One region of the Metabacillus sp. RB-C-LZQ-3-1 genome, then DNA from elsewhere that is predicted to be linked to it. Evidence: predicted binding sites of a transcription regulator. Region 1 holds the regulator's gene; the other holds the start of a gene.
What was found. The regulator LexA, encoded in region 1, represses DNA repair genes until DNA is damaged. The targets are predictions, from matches to a motif close to CGAACATATGTTCG.
Positions count from the first base shown of each region.

Region 2: AC4GZ8_RS09210 (Y-family DNA polymerase) is a predicted target of LexA. The motif match lies at 2,607-2,620, and genes of this name have one in related genera.

Region 1 is NZ_JBZFLI010000002.1:124,005-132,069, forward strand. It holds gene hflX (GTPase HflX) at 1-176, shown strand, start outside; gene AC4GZ8_RS03965 (methionine gamma-lyase family protein) at 180-1,454, shown strand; gene AC4GZ8_RS03970 (MerR family transcriptional regulator) at 1,560-1,961, shown strand; gene glnA (type I glutamate--ammonia ligase) at 2,020-3,354, shown strand; gene lexA (transcriptional repressor LexA) at 3,422-4,042, opposite strand; gene yneA (cell division suppressor protein YneA) at 4,197-4,508, shown strand; gene AC4GZ8_RS03990 (YneB family resolvase-like protein) at 4,546-5,217, shown strand; gene AC4GZ8_RS03995 (DUF896 domain-containing protein) at 5,372-5,602, shown strand; gene sirA (sporulation inhibitor of replication protein SirA) at 5,962-6,411, shown strand; gene AC4GZ8_RS04005 (YneF family protein) at 6,497-6,715, shown strand; gene AC4GZ8_RS04010 (hypothetical protein) at 6,999-7,232, shown strand; gene AC4GZ8_RS04015 (helix-turn-helix domain-containing protein) at 7,345-7,563, opposite strand; gene AC4GZ8_RS04020 (hypothetical protein) at 7,777-7,962, opposite strand.
Region 2 is NZ_JBZFLI010000004.1:335,283-343,347, reverse strand. It holds gene AC4GZ8_RS09225 (iron-sulfur cluster biosynthesis family protein) at 1-78, opposite strand, end outside; gene AC4GZ8_RS09220 (YolD-like family protein) at 180-512, opposite strand; gene AC4GZ8_RS09215 (GDSL-type esterase/lipase family protein) at 538-1,194, opposite strand; gene AC4GZ8_RS09210 (Y-family DNA polymerase) at 1,327-2,589, opposite strand; gene AC4GZ8_RS09205 (YqzH family protein) at 2,761-2,955, shown strand; gene AC4GZ8_RS09200 (TRM11 family SAM-dependent methyltransferase) at 2,990-3,934, opposite strand; gene AC4GZ8_RS09195 (GNAT family N-acetyltransferase) at 3,962-4,504, opposite strand; gene AC4GZ8_RS09190 (SDR family NAD(P)-dependent oxidoreductase) at 4,608-5,402, opposite strand; gene AC4GZ8_RS09185 (MBL fold metallo-hydrolase) at 5,414-6,391, opposite strand; T-box leader at 6,689-6,898, shown strand; gene proC (pyrroline-5-carboxylate reductase) at 6,940-7,782, shown strand; gene AC4GZ8_RS09175 (GNAT family N-acetyltransferase) at 7,815-8,065, opposite strand, start outside.

The sequences.
Region 1 (8,065 bases):
AATACTCCATCCTTGTACCGGCAAATGAAGGCAGATTGATTTCCCAATTGAAAACAGAGTCATTAATTGAAAAGATCGAATTTAATGAGAAACGTGAAAAGTATGAAATAGAGGGTTTCGTTCTTCCTGAACATTCGATCAACTCACAACTAGAGAAGTTTAACGGAGAGGGTTAAGAAATGTTTGATTTTTTGAAAAATGGTGAGAAACTTGCACCAATCGTAGAGAATGTAGAAAAAAAGATTCGTTCAATTCATTCAGTAATAGATAAAATGAGTGAAGTTAATCAATTTAAGGTATTAAAAAGCTTCCAGCATCATAGGGTAAGCGACTCTCACTTTATCCCGACTACAGGTTATGGCTACGATGATATTGGAAGGGATACGTTAGAAAAAGTCTATGCAGACGTGTTTGGTGGTGAAGCGGGATTAGTTCGACCACAAATTATTTCAGGTACTCACGCTATATCGATTGCATTGTTTGGGGTTTTAAGACCAGGAGATGAACTCCTTTATATCACTGGTAAGCCATATGACACGCTAGAAGAGATTGTAGGGATAAGAGGAAGTGGCATCGGTTCTTTAAAAGAATTTCAAATCGATTATCAATCAGTAGAATTAAAGGAAAATGGAGCAGTAAATTATGAAGCAGTAAAGCAAGCTATTACCAATAAAACAAAAATGATCGGAATTCAAAGATCTAAAGGATATGCCACAAGACCATCGTTTACAATTTCAGAAATTCAAGAAATGATTAATTTTGTTAAATCCTTAAAAGAAGATATTGTCATTTTCGTAGATAACTGCTATGGTGAATTTGTAGAAGAACTGGAGCCTTGTCATGTAGGGGCAGACCTAATGGCTGGATCACTCATCAAAAATCCAGGTGGTGGACTTGCCAAAACAGGTGGTTATCTTGTTGGTAAACAAGATTTAATCGACGCCTGCGCATTTCGTATGACATCCCCGGGAATAGGAGCCGAAGCAGGTGCGTCTCTATATAGCTTGCAAGAGATGTATCAAGGGTTCTTTATGGCACCGCATGTAGTGGGACAAGCATTAAAGGGAGCAGTATTTACTTCCGCATTCTTAGAGGAATTGGGTTTAAAGACAAGCCCAATGTGGAACAGTAAAAGGACTGACTTAATACAGTCTGTTCAATTTGATGATCCAGACATGATGGTCGCTTTTTGTCAAGCAATCCAGTATTCATCACCAATTAATTCACATGTAACACCATACCCGAACTATATGCCTGGGTATGAGGATGATGTCATAATGGCAGCAGGAACTTTTATTCAAGGAGCTAGCATCGAGCTGTCTGCTGATGGACCGCTACGGGCACCTTACGTTGCATATGTTCAAGGCGGACTTACATACTCTCATGTGAAAATTGCAGTTTGTTCAGCTGTCGATTCTTTAATAGACAAAAATTTAATCTCGATTGTTAGTTAACTACAAAAATAGATGACGAAACTATGTTATGTAAGCTGACATTTAATTGACACATAATGTTACATAGGTTATAATGAAAACAGTTAACTAAAAGGAGCGAATAACATGAGTGATAATATTCGACGCTCAATGCCCCTATTTCCTATTGGAATTGTTATGCAGCTCACTGATTTATCTGCAAGGCAAATTCGTTATTATGAAGAAAATGAATTGATTTTTCCAGCTAGAACGGAGAGCAATCGAAGATTATTTTCATTTAACGATGTAGATAAATTATTGGAGATTCGTAATTTAATTGAACAGGGTGTCAACTTAGCGGGAATAAAGGAAATTTTCTCCCGTAAAAGCTCACATAAAGAAGAAAAACAAGAGCAACCTAAAACAGTTGAAAAACCTGATTTAAGTGATGCTGAATTACGAAAACTTCTTAAGTCTGAGCTTATGCAGGCGGGTCGTTTTAATCGACCTACATTGAGACATGGTGACATGTCAAGATTTTTCCATTAATATAGTAGCAATGAATAATTGAATATAACTTTTTGAAATTGGAGAGGAGATTTTCAGGGTGGCTAAATATTCAAGAGAAGATATTGTGAGCTTAGTAAAAGAGAATAATGTAAAATACATCCGTTTACAATTTACGGATATTCTTGGAACAATTAAAAACGTTGAAATTCCAGTAAGTCAGCTTGATAAAGCACTTGATAACAAAATGATGTTTGATGGTTCTTCAATTGAAGGTTTTGTCCGTATTGAAGAGTCTGATATGTATTTATATCCTGATTTAGATACATTTGTTATCTTCCCTTGGACTGCTGAAAAAGGAAAAGTAGCTCGTTTTATTTGTGATATCTATAATCCAGATGGAACTCCATTTGCAGGTGACCCACGTAATAATTTACGTCGTATCCTAAGTGAAATGGAAGAGCTTGGATTTACTGATTTTAACTTAGGGCCAGAGCCGGAATTCTTCTTATTTAAATTAGACGAAAAAGGCGAGCCAACACTTGAACTTAATGATAATGGCGGTTACTTTGACTTAGCACCAACGGATCTTGGTGAAAACTGCCGTCGTGATATCGTTCTAGAGCTTGAAGAAATGGGCTTCGAAATTGAAGCTTCTCACCACGAAGTGGCTCCAGGACAACATGAGATTGACTTTAAATATGCTTCTGCAATTAAAGCATGTGATGATATTCAAACATTTAAACTAGTTGTAAAGACAATTGCTCGTAAGCATGGTTTACATGCTACATTTATGCCAAAACCATTATTTGGTGTTAATGGTTCAGGTATGCACTGTAACTTATCTTTATTCAGTAAAGGGGAAAATGCATTCCTTGATCCAAATGGTGATCTGCAATTAAGTGATACTGCAAGACAATTTATCGCAGGAATTATTAAACATGCACCTGCATTTACTGCAGTGACAAACCCAACTGTAAACTCATACAAACGTCTTGTTCCTGGTTATGAAGCACCTTGTTATGTTGCTTGGTCTGCACAAAACAGAAGTCCACTAATTCGTATTCCAGCTTCGCGTGGTTTAAGTACTCGTGTTGAAGTACGTAGTGTTGACCCTGCTGCAAACCCTTATTTAGCAATGAGTGTTTTATTAGCTGCAGGTCTTGATGGGATTAAAAATAATCTTGATGCTCCAAAACCAATTGATCGTAACATTTATGTTATGTCTAAAGAAGAGCGTGTTGAAAATGGAATCGTTGATTTACCGGCAACATTAGCTCAAGCATTAGATTTATTAAAAGCTGACAGCACAATGAAGCATGCTTTAGGTGAACACTTATTTGAGCACTTTATTGAAGCAAAAGAAATCGAGTGGGATATGTTCCGTACACAGGTTCACCCATGGGAAAGAGAGCAATACATGTCAATGTATTAATAGTAAAAAGCCTCGACAAATTGTCGAGGCTTTTTTGCTGCTATAAAAAAAGCTTATCCTTCAATACTTAGTGTACAGTGCGATAAACGCCAATTACTTTTCCTAATATACTAACATTTCGTAAAATAATAGGTTCCATAGTTGAATTTTCAGGTTGCAGGCGAATATAATCTTTTTCCTTAAAAAATCTTTTACATGTTGCCTCATCATCATCTGTCATAGCAACAACAATATCACCGTTGTTTGCTGTTTGCTGCTGGCGAACGATTACTAAATCACCATCTAAAATTCCAGCCTCAATCATACTTTCACCCATAATTTCTAACATGAATACATGTTCATCATCTGAAACATAGCGATCTGGTAAAGGAAAATATTCTTCAACATTTTCGATTGCAGTAATAGGAAGACCTGCTGTTACCTTCCCGATTACTGGAACATTAATGACATTGTTCTTAGGGATATGGGATGTTTCTTCTTCTAAGATTTCGATTGCTCTAGGTTTTGTAGGGTCCCGTCTAATTAATCCTTTTGATTCTAATCTAGCTAAATGACCATGAACTGTGGAGCTTGATGCTAGTCCTACTGCTTCACCAATTTCACGAACGGAAGGTGGGTAACCTTTCTTTTGGACCTCATCTTTTATAAAACTTAAAATATCTTGTTGTCTTTTTGATAGTTTCGTCATCCTTTGTGACACCTCGGATCCTCTAATTTATGTTTATTATAGCATCTTTTACCTATATATACAAACATAAGTTCGAAAAAACACTTGACTAGAACAGTTGTTCGTACTATACTGAGTTTATAAATACGAACAAATATTCTTATGGGGTGTTATTATGAAAAGGGAATCATTATCTTACATACTAGCTTTTTTTGTCGTTCTACTAGCAATAACAGTAGGAATTACTTACACTAATAAAACAGATAGCTTAGAAAATTATCATCAAGTTGAAATTAAAGAAGGCGATAGTCTTTGGACAATTGCTGATCAATTCCAAGAGAATAAAAATATTTCAAAGCAAGAATTTGTCAAATGGGTTCAGGAAAAAAATAATCTTTATTCTACTACAATAAAACCTGGAGACATTGTTTTTGTCCCAGTACAAAAAGAAGAAATTTATCAATTTCATCAGATTGCTAGTGAATAAATAGTAAGATTTTTTGGTTAAGGTGATGTGATAGTTTATGAAGGCGGTTGTTTATTGTCGAGTAAGTACCGAGAAAGATACGCAGGACACGTCAATTGAGAGACAAAAGGAAGAGTTACTATCATTAGCTGCTTCTCATAATATGGACGTGATAAAAGTAATAGAAGATAGACATAGTGGTTATGATGTAGACCGTGATGGAATTATTGAAGCACTTGCATTATTAAAAGATAAGAAGGCATCGGTTCTTCTAGTTCAAGATGATACAAGATTAGGGAGAGGACACGCGAAAATTGCCCTTTTACACGAAATAAAAAAGTTAGAAGCTACAGTATTCACACTAAACGAAAAGGGTGAACCTGAACTATCAGAAACGGATTCAATGGTATTGAATATTTTAGCTGCAGTGGAAGAGTTTCAAAGAAAACTTATCAATTACAAGATTAAAAGAGGGATGAATCGGGCTATTGAGAATGGATTTAAGCCTCAGAATAATTTAAAAAACCAGGATCAAGGTGGAGGTCGTGAGAAGATCGAGGTACCAATTGAAGAAATACTTAAGTTAAGAGATAAAAAGCTAACATTTCATGAAATAGCTGCTACCCTTAGAGGTGTCGGCTTCGAAGTAAGCAAAGCAACAGTTCATAGGAGGTATAAGGAACACGTAGAAAAGCTTCAAATTAATTCAGATGATAGTAATGTTCAATGAGACATTGATGTTCATTCAGTTGTTATTTTCCTCTCAATTTAGTATGATGACATTTGTGGTATTAAACCAAAATATTAAATAATCTAAAACATGATTGTAGTTTCTTATCATTTTGTTGATTAGAATAGTTACTAGTTATGAGAGGAGTACTGATATGTTACCAAAGTCTAAAATAGATCGTATAAATGAATTATCAAAGAAATCAAAAGCAAAAGGCTTAACAGAGAAAGAGAAGACAGAACAACAAGCTTTGCGAAAAGAATATTTACAAGCTTTTCGTTCATCAATGAAAAGTACACTAAAGGGTGTTACAGTTGTTGATCCAAATGGAAATGATGTAACTCCTCAAAAAATTAAAAATGAGAGAAGAAAAGATCTTCATTAATAGCAGGGGGGAGAGATCTATTTCTCCTCTTATTTTTTTAGATAAGCTAGTTTAAAACTCTTTGCACTTAGTTTTAGAGTCTAGCTCCAGCGCCTAGCCTTAGATCGCACAGGATGTGTAAGTGCAATACAGCGAAAGCCTCCAGGGTCTAACGACTTTGTAATAGAAGGCAAAGAACACCTTTTATTACAAAGTGGGGTTATTTGCCCTAGGCTAACCAAGGCGCTCGCGCTTTTCTATGAATTTGTAAATAAGTAGATTCGTTCGACAAAAATAGTGGCTTATCTCTCCAGTTTAAGACAATTATTTCTTTTGATTTCTTATATAATTAGAGAAATAGAATGGTTGGGGAGAGTGAAATGGTGAGACACTATTATATTTATTTAATAGAAGAAGAGTTTGCGAGTCATTACTTTGGACGGGAATCTAAAATCTACCATCTGTTTCAAGACTTTCACTGGACATCAGCTCGTTCAGCTCATGGAAGTACGATCGAAAAACAAATTCATTATATTACAAAACCAATCCCAGCATTATTTATACATCAACTTCTTGGTACGCATTTATCAAACCGTTCGGATTATCAAATGTTCCATCATATACATAAAATTGCTCTTAAAGGAAACGTAGGGAATGCCACTCTCATTGTAAAAAATCGACATCTTGAGCTTTCATCTGATGGAAGTTTTGAAGCAGAAACAATATTCTTTGAAGTATTACGAAAGTTTGATCCTTGTTTTTTAGCTATGGACTTTAAAGGTGAAAGATATGGTTGGTTAAACCCAATAAAAGAAAGAAATTTTGGCTAAAATATAGAGAAATTTAGTTCAAATGTTGTATAATAGCAAAGGATTTAGTACACTGTAAGATAGACAACACGAAGGAGGAAAACCAATGGAATTATGGGTTGTTATTCTAGTAGGCATTCTAGCACTACTTGCTGGAGTTGCACTAGGATTTTTCATTGCGCGTAAATATATGATGAATTACCTAAAGAAAAATCCACCAATTAATGAACAAATGCTGAAAATGATGATGATGCAAATGGGAATGAAACCATCCCAGAAGAAAATCAACCAAATGATGTCTCAAATGAACAAAATGCAAAAATAAAAGAAACGTTGATATAACAAGGTTTTAAGGTTAATCGAAGATGTATTTTTGATAAGTTTTCATAAATAAATTTATCGTAAGTGAATTCCCCTTCGAAACTTTTACTTATTTTTGCTTTATTTCATTAGATCAATCCGAAACCACTTATTTTATTGGAAACGAATCCAATGAATGGTGGTTTTTTTGTATTTTCTGAACAGATACAAAGGAAATAATATATAGCAGTGACCACTCTTGCTTTAACCAGCATACAATATGGAAAACATTGTAGAGGGAGAGTTTAATGTTTGTTACTTTGATATTACCCGTTGTTGTTCCCTACGGTAATCCTGTAACTTTTTTTGACCCAAAGGCACATTATTTAAGAAAAATGGAATTTAATAAATGGATTTTATCTGTTGAGGATCAAAGTCGGGAATATAAACATGTCCCGCTATATATTTATGGAAAAACTGAGAAACATCAAAATACTTTTATTATAGGTGAACAAACTGCTGATTTAAATTTAGTACCGTAAAATTCTACTATTTAAGGAAAAATACTATTTCAAAATGACTGTGGTTTCTTAATTTACTTATTAACGAACTATTGAAGGTTAATTTTTTTAAAAATAAAAAGAGTGAATGCAATCACTCTCCGGAAACCCTCCAAATATAAAGGTCTTCTATTGTACAATTTAACGCTTTTGAAATCGTCATTGCATTGTTGAGGTTCATGACCTTTTTTTCTAAATAGTCATGTAATTGTTCTATTGGAATATTGGTATTAGCCGCTAGAACATCAAGCTCAGTGTTACTTTTGGTTAAAAGTTCTTTAAGGTTACTTTTCTTTGCTTTATATGCTGCCAAATTAGACACCTCACTTCTGATTCAAGCATAGCACAATACTGAATAAATTGATACTTTCTGGAGATACCAAGAACATTTCAGCTGATCAACAAAAATTTTTTTGTTCAAATTTTTTCTTAAATAGAGGGTTTAATAAAAATTAATAGCATCAGGTATATATTAATTGTTAACTCTAAAAAGGAAAGCACCAAAAATGATGCCTTCCTTAACTTACTATTTACTAAACAAATTTCTTACACCATAATAAATTAAGACAAGTGAGAATATTAGAATTGCTAATACACCTATAATTGTTGTGACAGGTTCGATACTTGCTAGAAATGTATCTTCTAAAGGTATTCGAATAAGAGCAAAACCACTGAAAATTGTTGCAAGGAATAAGAAAATCCTACTATTCATGGTATTTCCTCCTTCCTATTAGGTTGTTAGATTATATGTCTAAACTTTAGACAATATTCATATTTAAAGATACTTTTTATGTTAAATTTTGTTTAATGGAAAT
Region 2 (8,065 bases), on a different contig from region 1:
TTTTAATAATCTCTCGTTATTCTCATTAAGTTTGGGAGTTAACTGTTCTATCGCTTCTTTTGTAAATGTCACTTCCATGATAAATCTCCTTCACAACTTTATGAGCTTAGTTTACCACACACCGTTCATTCTTGCATGAAGATCGTTTCTACTACTTGTATAGAAAAGTAAGACATTCTCTATTTTCGTTTAACATCAACGATAGATAGAAGTGGTAACTCCAGTCTACCTCCAGTTTCTTCATCAACAATACGTAACGTATGCCGAATGGGATCTATATAGTGCACAAACCCTGAGCATGTATGGAGGAAATGGTCTTTATAATAAGTAAAAACAATCTCCATATGTTCCTCCATCGCCATGCAAAGTGTTTCGTTAAATTGCTCTAGCTGTTGTTCATCAAGTACTGGATTTTCTTGGTAAGTATCTTCTTCAGACCAATCTCTCAGCAATTTAACATGTTCGGGGAGCATCATTGATGTCCATTTGATATTCCCTCTATCTCGTATCATGTCTTTACCCCTACCTTCACTAGCACTATTTATTAAATTCTTTTGGATACCCTAATTGAACTAATGTATTTGCAATCTCTTGATATCCAAGATTATTCGGATGAATACGATCTCTTGATAAAAGCTCTTCTTGTCTGCCTTCGAATACCGTATAAATATCAACAACTCGAATCGTTTTGTTGTTATCAAAGCTTCTCAAATGTCGATTAAACAATCTAACCCACTTATCCGCTAATGCGACTTGTGATAACGGATTGTATAAATTAAGTAAATAAATGATAAATGGTACACCACAATCTTTTTTCAGCTCGTGAATCGTCGCCATTATTTTCATCATATTTCTATGACACTCTTTTACTGATTGTACGAGGTCTGTTTGATCTCCTGATTTAATAAAATCTTTACTTGCTTGGATAAGATCATTTCCACAAGCAGAGATCGTGATGATATTGGCACGATTCATTTTCCGATGTAATGGTTCACTTCTTACAATATCTAATACACCACTGCTCTCAATTCCCGATTTTGCAAAGATTTCCGTAAATATTCGTCTATCTAACGTTTTCTCTGTTAATCTCGCGTAGCGACCGACAAATCCGGGTGTTAAAAACGATGCTCCAACTCCTACCGTCAAAGAATCACCCAAAGCTATATATGATAAACACGTCTGATTAATTTCCACATGACCCCTCCCTTAAAACCAATAAGTCTATATACAATATTCAAAAGGAGGGGCATCGCAGCTTTTCCATTATTGAAATAAGCTAAAAGAAAAACTAACGAAAGTATAAACACAAATGCTGTTGTTTTCTTCCTATGCTTTATGGCCTCCAACAAGCTTCGCACGATGCTTCGCTGTTCCAGCAGGAGTATAGGATACAGCGCGTAAGATAGCATCCGAACCATATTTATGGCGAATTGAATCCATGACATACCCAAGCATTCGCTGATTTGTACGGTTTGGCCGAAATAAATCAAGCTGCATTTCACTATCATTCTCAATGTTTGAAAGAGTGATTGAAATTTTTCTCACCGTTTTGTTTGCATAAAATTTCTTAAATAATTGAAGACATGTTTCATAAATATCCATTGTGATATTGGTTGGCTCATCAATTGTTTTAGAACGATAAAACCCGCCTCCAAACTCATCCTGGCTATATCCAATTCCGAGACTAATTGTTCGACCGACCTTTCCATGCTGACGGGCTCTGCGGGCAACCTCTTCACTAATCTCTAATATGACATGCTTTACTTCTTCTGGATCTGGATAATCACGAAGTAAAATTTGGCTTTTTCCAAAGCTGATTTGTCCCTGCATGATCGGAGCACCAATTTCCGATAAGTCCACTCCCCATGCATGATAGTAAAGCTGGTTTCCCATTACCCCAAATTTCTTTTCAAGAAGCTCGAGGGGGTAGTTTGCAAGCTGTCCAACATTAAAAATCCCCATTCGATTTAATGTTTTTTGCACTCTTGATCCAATTCCCCACATTTCACTTAATGGCTCGAGCTTCCAAAGCTTCGTTTTCACATCATCGTATGTCCACTCTGCTACACCTTTCTTTTTTGCTTCAGTATCTAGACAAACTTTAGCTAGCAGCATGTTAGGACCAATGCCAATTGCACTCGGAAGATCAAATTCACGCTCCATATCATCGCGAATTTTATTTGCGATGATTTGTGCATCTCCCCAAATATGTTCAACACCACTTACTTCAATGAAGCTTTCATCCACACTATAAGTATGAATTGCATCCTTTGGCACATAGCGGTGAAACAACCTTGTTAATTCTGTTGAAATCCTGATATACACCCCCATTTTGGGATTCACAATGGTGATACGAGGGTCATTTGGTACTTCAAAGAGCCTTGAGCCTGTTTTAATTCCAAATTCCTTTTTTAATCGTGGAGAAGCTGCTAAGACAATGCTCCCTTGTCGCTCCTTGTCACCTACAACAGCTAAATAACAAGTTAGTGGATCTAATCCAAGTAAAACGGCAGCACAGCTTGCATAAAAGCTTTTCATATCAACGCAAAGAATCTTTCGTTTCGGCAATTGATCGTAGTTTTCAATCATAGCCATTTCCTCCAAAAAGAATATATGTTCGTATTTAATATATTCTTTATACTAAGGGAATATACGTTCGATTTCAATGGTAGTTTTCACCATAAAAGCAACAAAACTATGGTTTGCCAACAATCGAAAAATCCAAGCAAAAATTGTATACTACCGGTAGTGAGGTGGACAATGGAAGACAAAATATTAATAAAAATGCTTAGAAAAAGCTTTCTACAATATGGCCGAAATCTTGACGAAGACCCACTTTCAGAAGAGGATTCCATTTACTTAATCAAAAAAATCCAGGTCGACAAAACCGAAGAAAGTGAATGGTATGAGGTTGTTGAAGATGTTGTTTATAGCTATATAACTAATCAGGAGTAAAAAATAAGAGCCTATGCTTATAGGCTCAAAAATATTAATAACAAACAAGAATTTGTCTTGTAAAGCTCCCTTTTTTAGCAACACATCTATCTGCAATAATAAAACCTGCGCTTTCAATTAAAGAATCAATTGTTTCAATTGTAATAACAACGACTTTTCTGGCAAATTCCCGTGCATTTTGGAGCATTTCCAGCTGTACTTCAGGCTCTAAAACAGAGCAAAGATTATAAGGCATATCAATAATGGCAACATCATAGAGCTCTGTCACATCGCGCATGTCTCTCAAGATAACCTTTCCTTTGTAACCAAAATGAGCAATATTTTCACGAGCAGGCTGGGTAACAAGAGGATTTAAGTCACTTCCTTCGATATCGATCCCCATCGATAATGCTTCTATCATAACAGTTCCGGCTCCACAGCAAGGATCAATAACCTTTTTACCCGTTATTGTTGGAACAGCAATGTTTACAACCGCCCTTGCAACCCGTGTACTTAGAGCTGTCGAATAATGATTAGGCTTTTTTTGATGGAATAACCAAATCGATTCACTTTTTATATAATTTCCAAAAAACCAATGATCTCTTCCCTTTATAACAGCAAATAATAGATCAGGTTTTTGTAAATCAACCTGCCCTGACAATTGTAAGCCAATTTTCCGTTCAATCTTACGTCTTCCTTCAAAACCTATTTTTTGAAGACCAGTAGTATGAGTATGTTCAATGAATATAACTTTAAACGTCTTTTCAACCTTAAATCCACTCACATGCTGAACAAGCTCATCTAAACTATTTGCCTTATAAATCACATCAATTCTTTCTTTGATAAACGGACTTCGGCGAGGATCAATTCGTACGGAGCTTTCCAGTATGTTAGTTTCTGTGTGAAACCCAAATAACGAGCGCATTTCTAATTGACATAAGGAAAGCTCATCTTCATGACATGAAAATGTATAGATGTGAGTTTGTTTCTTTTCAACCAAGCGATTTCCACCTTTATGTTTTCTTTTCTACTTTTGATACTTAGTAATCCCCTGCCATTCGTGAGCTAATATACTCATCTCCCATAGACTCCAATATTGATTCCCTATTTTTCGGCATTCACGGAGTAATCCTTCCTTTTTAAACCCTGCTTTTTCATAGCAGGCGATAGCAGATGTGTTAAAATCAAAAACCCCCAGGCTGACTCGATGCAAATTTAGCTGCTCGAAGGCGATTTTCAACAATTCGCTCACCATCAAATAACCAATTCCTTTTCCACGAACACGCTGATCCCCAATTAATACTTTTCCAACTCGAGCAGATTTATGTTCTCTATCAATATTCGTTAAAGCAATGTGTCCGATCACATCTCCTGTTTCTTTTAATAAAACACTATAAACCAATGTATTTGACATATCAAAATTAGCGTTCTCTATGTACTTTTCAATCTGCTGCTCTGACAAAGGAAAGCGAAAAGTCGGTCCTGCCCATTGAAGAAGAAATTCTGGTGTATTGATCCAACTCATTAATATCGGTATATGGCTACGGTCAAAATAATGTAATTCTATCATAGAAACAACTCCTTTTTCCTAAGTTGTATTATCCCTCTTTCATTATAACTAAAACCTTCATAAAATTAGGGAAAAAGAAAGGACATAATGCGTAGCACTATGCCTATTTCTTAAAAAATGCATTTCCTGCCAGTTTTTCAAACAGCTTCGGCATGATTTGATATAGTGTACTGCCAGCATTCATCCATCCTGGCAAATTAATTTCGCGCCTTGGAGTAAGCATCGAAGCAACAATGATGCGTGCAACCTTATCAGGGTCAAGCATCCAGCGTTCTACATTTTTTACATAACTTCCTTCCCTATCCGCAATATCAAAAAAACTTGTTTTAATCGGACCAGGGTTAACTGAGGTGACAAAAATATTATGATGCTTCACCTCCATGCGAAGGCTGTTTGTAAATCCTAATACTGCATGTTTACTTGCAGAATAAAGGCTTGATTTAGGCGTAGCAATTTTACCGGCTTGTGATCCAATATTAATGATATGCCCTTTTCTTCTTTCCACCATTGCAGGAAGCACCATTTTCGTACTTGCAATTAATCCAAAAACATTTACCTCAAACATGTTCTTCATTTCATCAAGTGAAGAATGTAATACTTCACTAAAAATTCCGAACCCTGCATTATTTACGAGAATATCAATATGTCCAATATCTGATTCGATTAATGAAAATACTCGTTGAATTGAATCAAAATCCTGAACATCTAGTGAATAATAGTAACAGGACACACCATAATCGTTCTTTATACGTTCAGAAAGTTTCGCTAAAAGGTCTTTTCTTCTAGCAAGTAAAACGACATGTGCCCCTTGCTTGGCGCATTCGATTGCAATCTTTTCTCCAATTCCGCTAGAAGCACCTGTAATCGCAACATAGCAGCCTTGTATACGTGAATTCAAATGGATCCCCCTCACCGTTCAGCAGCATAATATAAGTGTGTTTCTTTTGTTTCATCGATTTTAATTTGACCGATTTCATCTAAATAGTCAAGCTGTCCGACAGTTTCTGATATTGTCAACATAAGCTGTTTAACGTAAATAGTAGGAAAAAGTGTTTTGCATACGTCAAAAGCGGTCATAGGTTTATTCTCTAAAAATCCACGTACTATTTCCGCCCTTTCCCTCTGTTTTTTCAAGCGATATGTAATAAGATGATGAGCTTCCGTAATCATTTCTCCATGACCTGGATAAACAGTAGAAAGCGGTAAATCTAATAACCTTGTAAGAGATCGGTTTAGCTGCAATTGTGGTTTTGGCCGATCAATCATATCTTTTACCATCGGAGGCTCTAATAAAGGATTGGGTGAAATATCTTTTAATAAAAGATCTCCTCCGATTAATACTCCGGACTTTTCATGATATAAAACAATATGACTTTGTGCATGACCTGGTGTTTCTAAAACAATCCAACCAGGAAGTCCATCAATTGTCATTCCCTCTCTGATAAAGTACTTCAGCTCACGATTACACGAAAACTTTAATGGTTCGTTTATGGTTCTAATATAAGGAAAAAATACATCGTCTAGTCCAAACTTTAAAAATAAACGATTAAAAAAGTTTGTCTGGTTTTGCATAAATTGTGGATCTTTATTCAACCAAGGTTGAGTAAAGGGATGACCATAGATTGGCAATTCTCGATCAAAGTAATCTAGCATGCCAACATGATCTGGGTGATGGTGTGTAATAATAATTTGCTCAATGTCTTTAAAGGTGAAGCCATAGCTTTTTAACTGCTGTGTGAACGAATGCCATGATTCCTTCGTTTTAGCGCCTGTATCTATCAATGTTAAACGCTCTCCCTTTATGAGATACACATTTACATCACCTACTGGAAAAGGAGTAGGCAATGTGATTTTCATTATTTGTGTTGAATTGGACAATGGATTCATTCACTCAGCTCCAATAATTATATTTAAATAAAGTCTTCCAAATGATCTATTAAGGAAATCGTCAAATAAATTCTATATATGTAAAGAGTAGCCCATTTCGGGCCATGTATCCATAGTGAAATAAACATTAGGAACCCTAATTTCACAATCACGATACTTTTTTGTTATTATATTCAAATAATTCACTGTTCAATACTCTTTAAAAAGCTTGACAATGACCTGTCCATCACTGCATAATGAATAGAAATTTAGTTTAATGTATCGTAATTAAGTCGAAAAATAAATATGCATATTGAATACATAGCGTTGATTAGGAATAGTAGAGAAAATGGCGTAAAAGAGATTGGGGTTCCAGGGCTGAAAGACTCCATTACCAACCATTTTATCGAACCTACCCTAGGAGCTGTTAGGTAAACCTAACCGTATGTCTGCGATAAAGACACTTAAAGCAGGGAGTGTTGATCCACTCCAATCAAGGTGGTACCGCGGAGCCATTCCGTCCTTATATTGTAGGGCAGGATGGCTTTTTATTTTAACTGTAAGGAGTTATCATGATGGAGAAAATTGGTTTTATTGGTGCAGGTTCCATGGCCGAGGCGATAGTGGCAGGACTTATTAAAGGAAAAGTATTTAAAGCCGAGCAAATTACAGTGTTAAATCGTTCAAATTCAGAGAGATTAAATGAATTATCATCAAAATATGGCATTAAAACAACACATGATAAACAAAAATTAGTGGGGGATGCCTCAATTGTTGTTCTAGCTATGAAACCTAAAGATGTAAAAGCAGGACTTGAGGGCGTTCAGCATTTGATCCATGATCAAGTTATCGTTTCTGTATTAGCGGGAATCTCTATTAATACGATTACAAATATACTTGGGAAAGAAGCGGCGATCGTTCGAGCTATGCCTAATACATCTGCTGCTATCCTCAAGTCAGCTACAGCCATCGCTGGTAGTAAAAATGTTACTTCCAGTCAAATGAACAAATGTAAAACCCTTTTTGAAGCGATCGGAATATGTAAAATTGTTGAAGAAAATCAACTTGATGCTGTAACAGGTCTTTCAGGCAGTGGCCCTGCTTATATTTACTATTTGGTAGAAGCAATGGAAAAAGCTGCAGTTGAGGTTGGACTAGATCCATTTGTTGCTCGTGATTTAATTGTCCAAACATTGCTAGGGGCTTCTGAAATGATTGCTGTATCTGACAAGCATCCTTCACAATTAAGAAAAGAAGTAACAAGTCCAAACGGAACAACAGAAGCCGGCATTTCAATACTCAAAGAAAAACAAGTTGAAGAAGCTTTTATTTCATGCATAAAACGTGCTACTGAGAGATCAGAGGAATTAAAGGCAATGTTTTCAGAAGAGCTTATTACATTTAAAAAATAACTTACAGGGAGTGCTTCTAACCGGCACTCCCTTTATTTATCTAAAGTTTTATAATAAAAAATAGTTGCATCAAAATTTCCACTCGAAGAAATAGCATAGTCTGGAATACGGCCTGCTTGAATATAACCTAATGAGGAATAAAGAAAATTAGAAGGATCTCCCTCTCTAGTATCTAACACTAGTAACGATCTCTTTTCTTGCAGTGCCATCTCCTCAGCTACCTCCATAAGAGAACGCCCTATTCCTTTGCGTCGGAAATCGGGATGTGTCATTAATTTAGCAA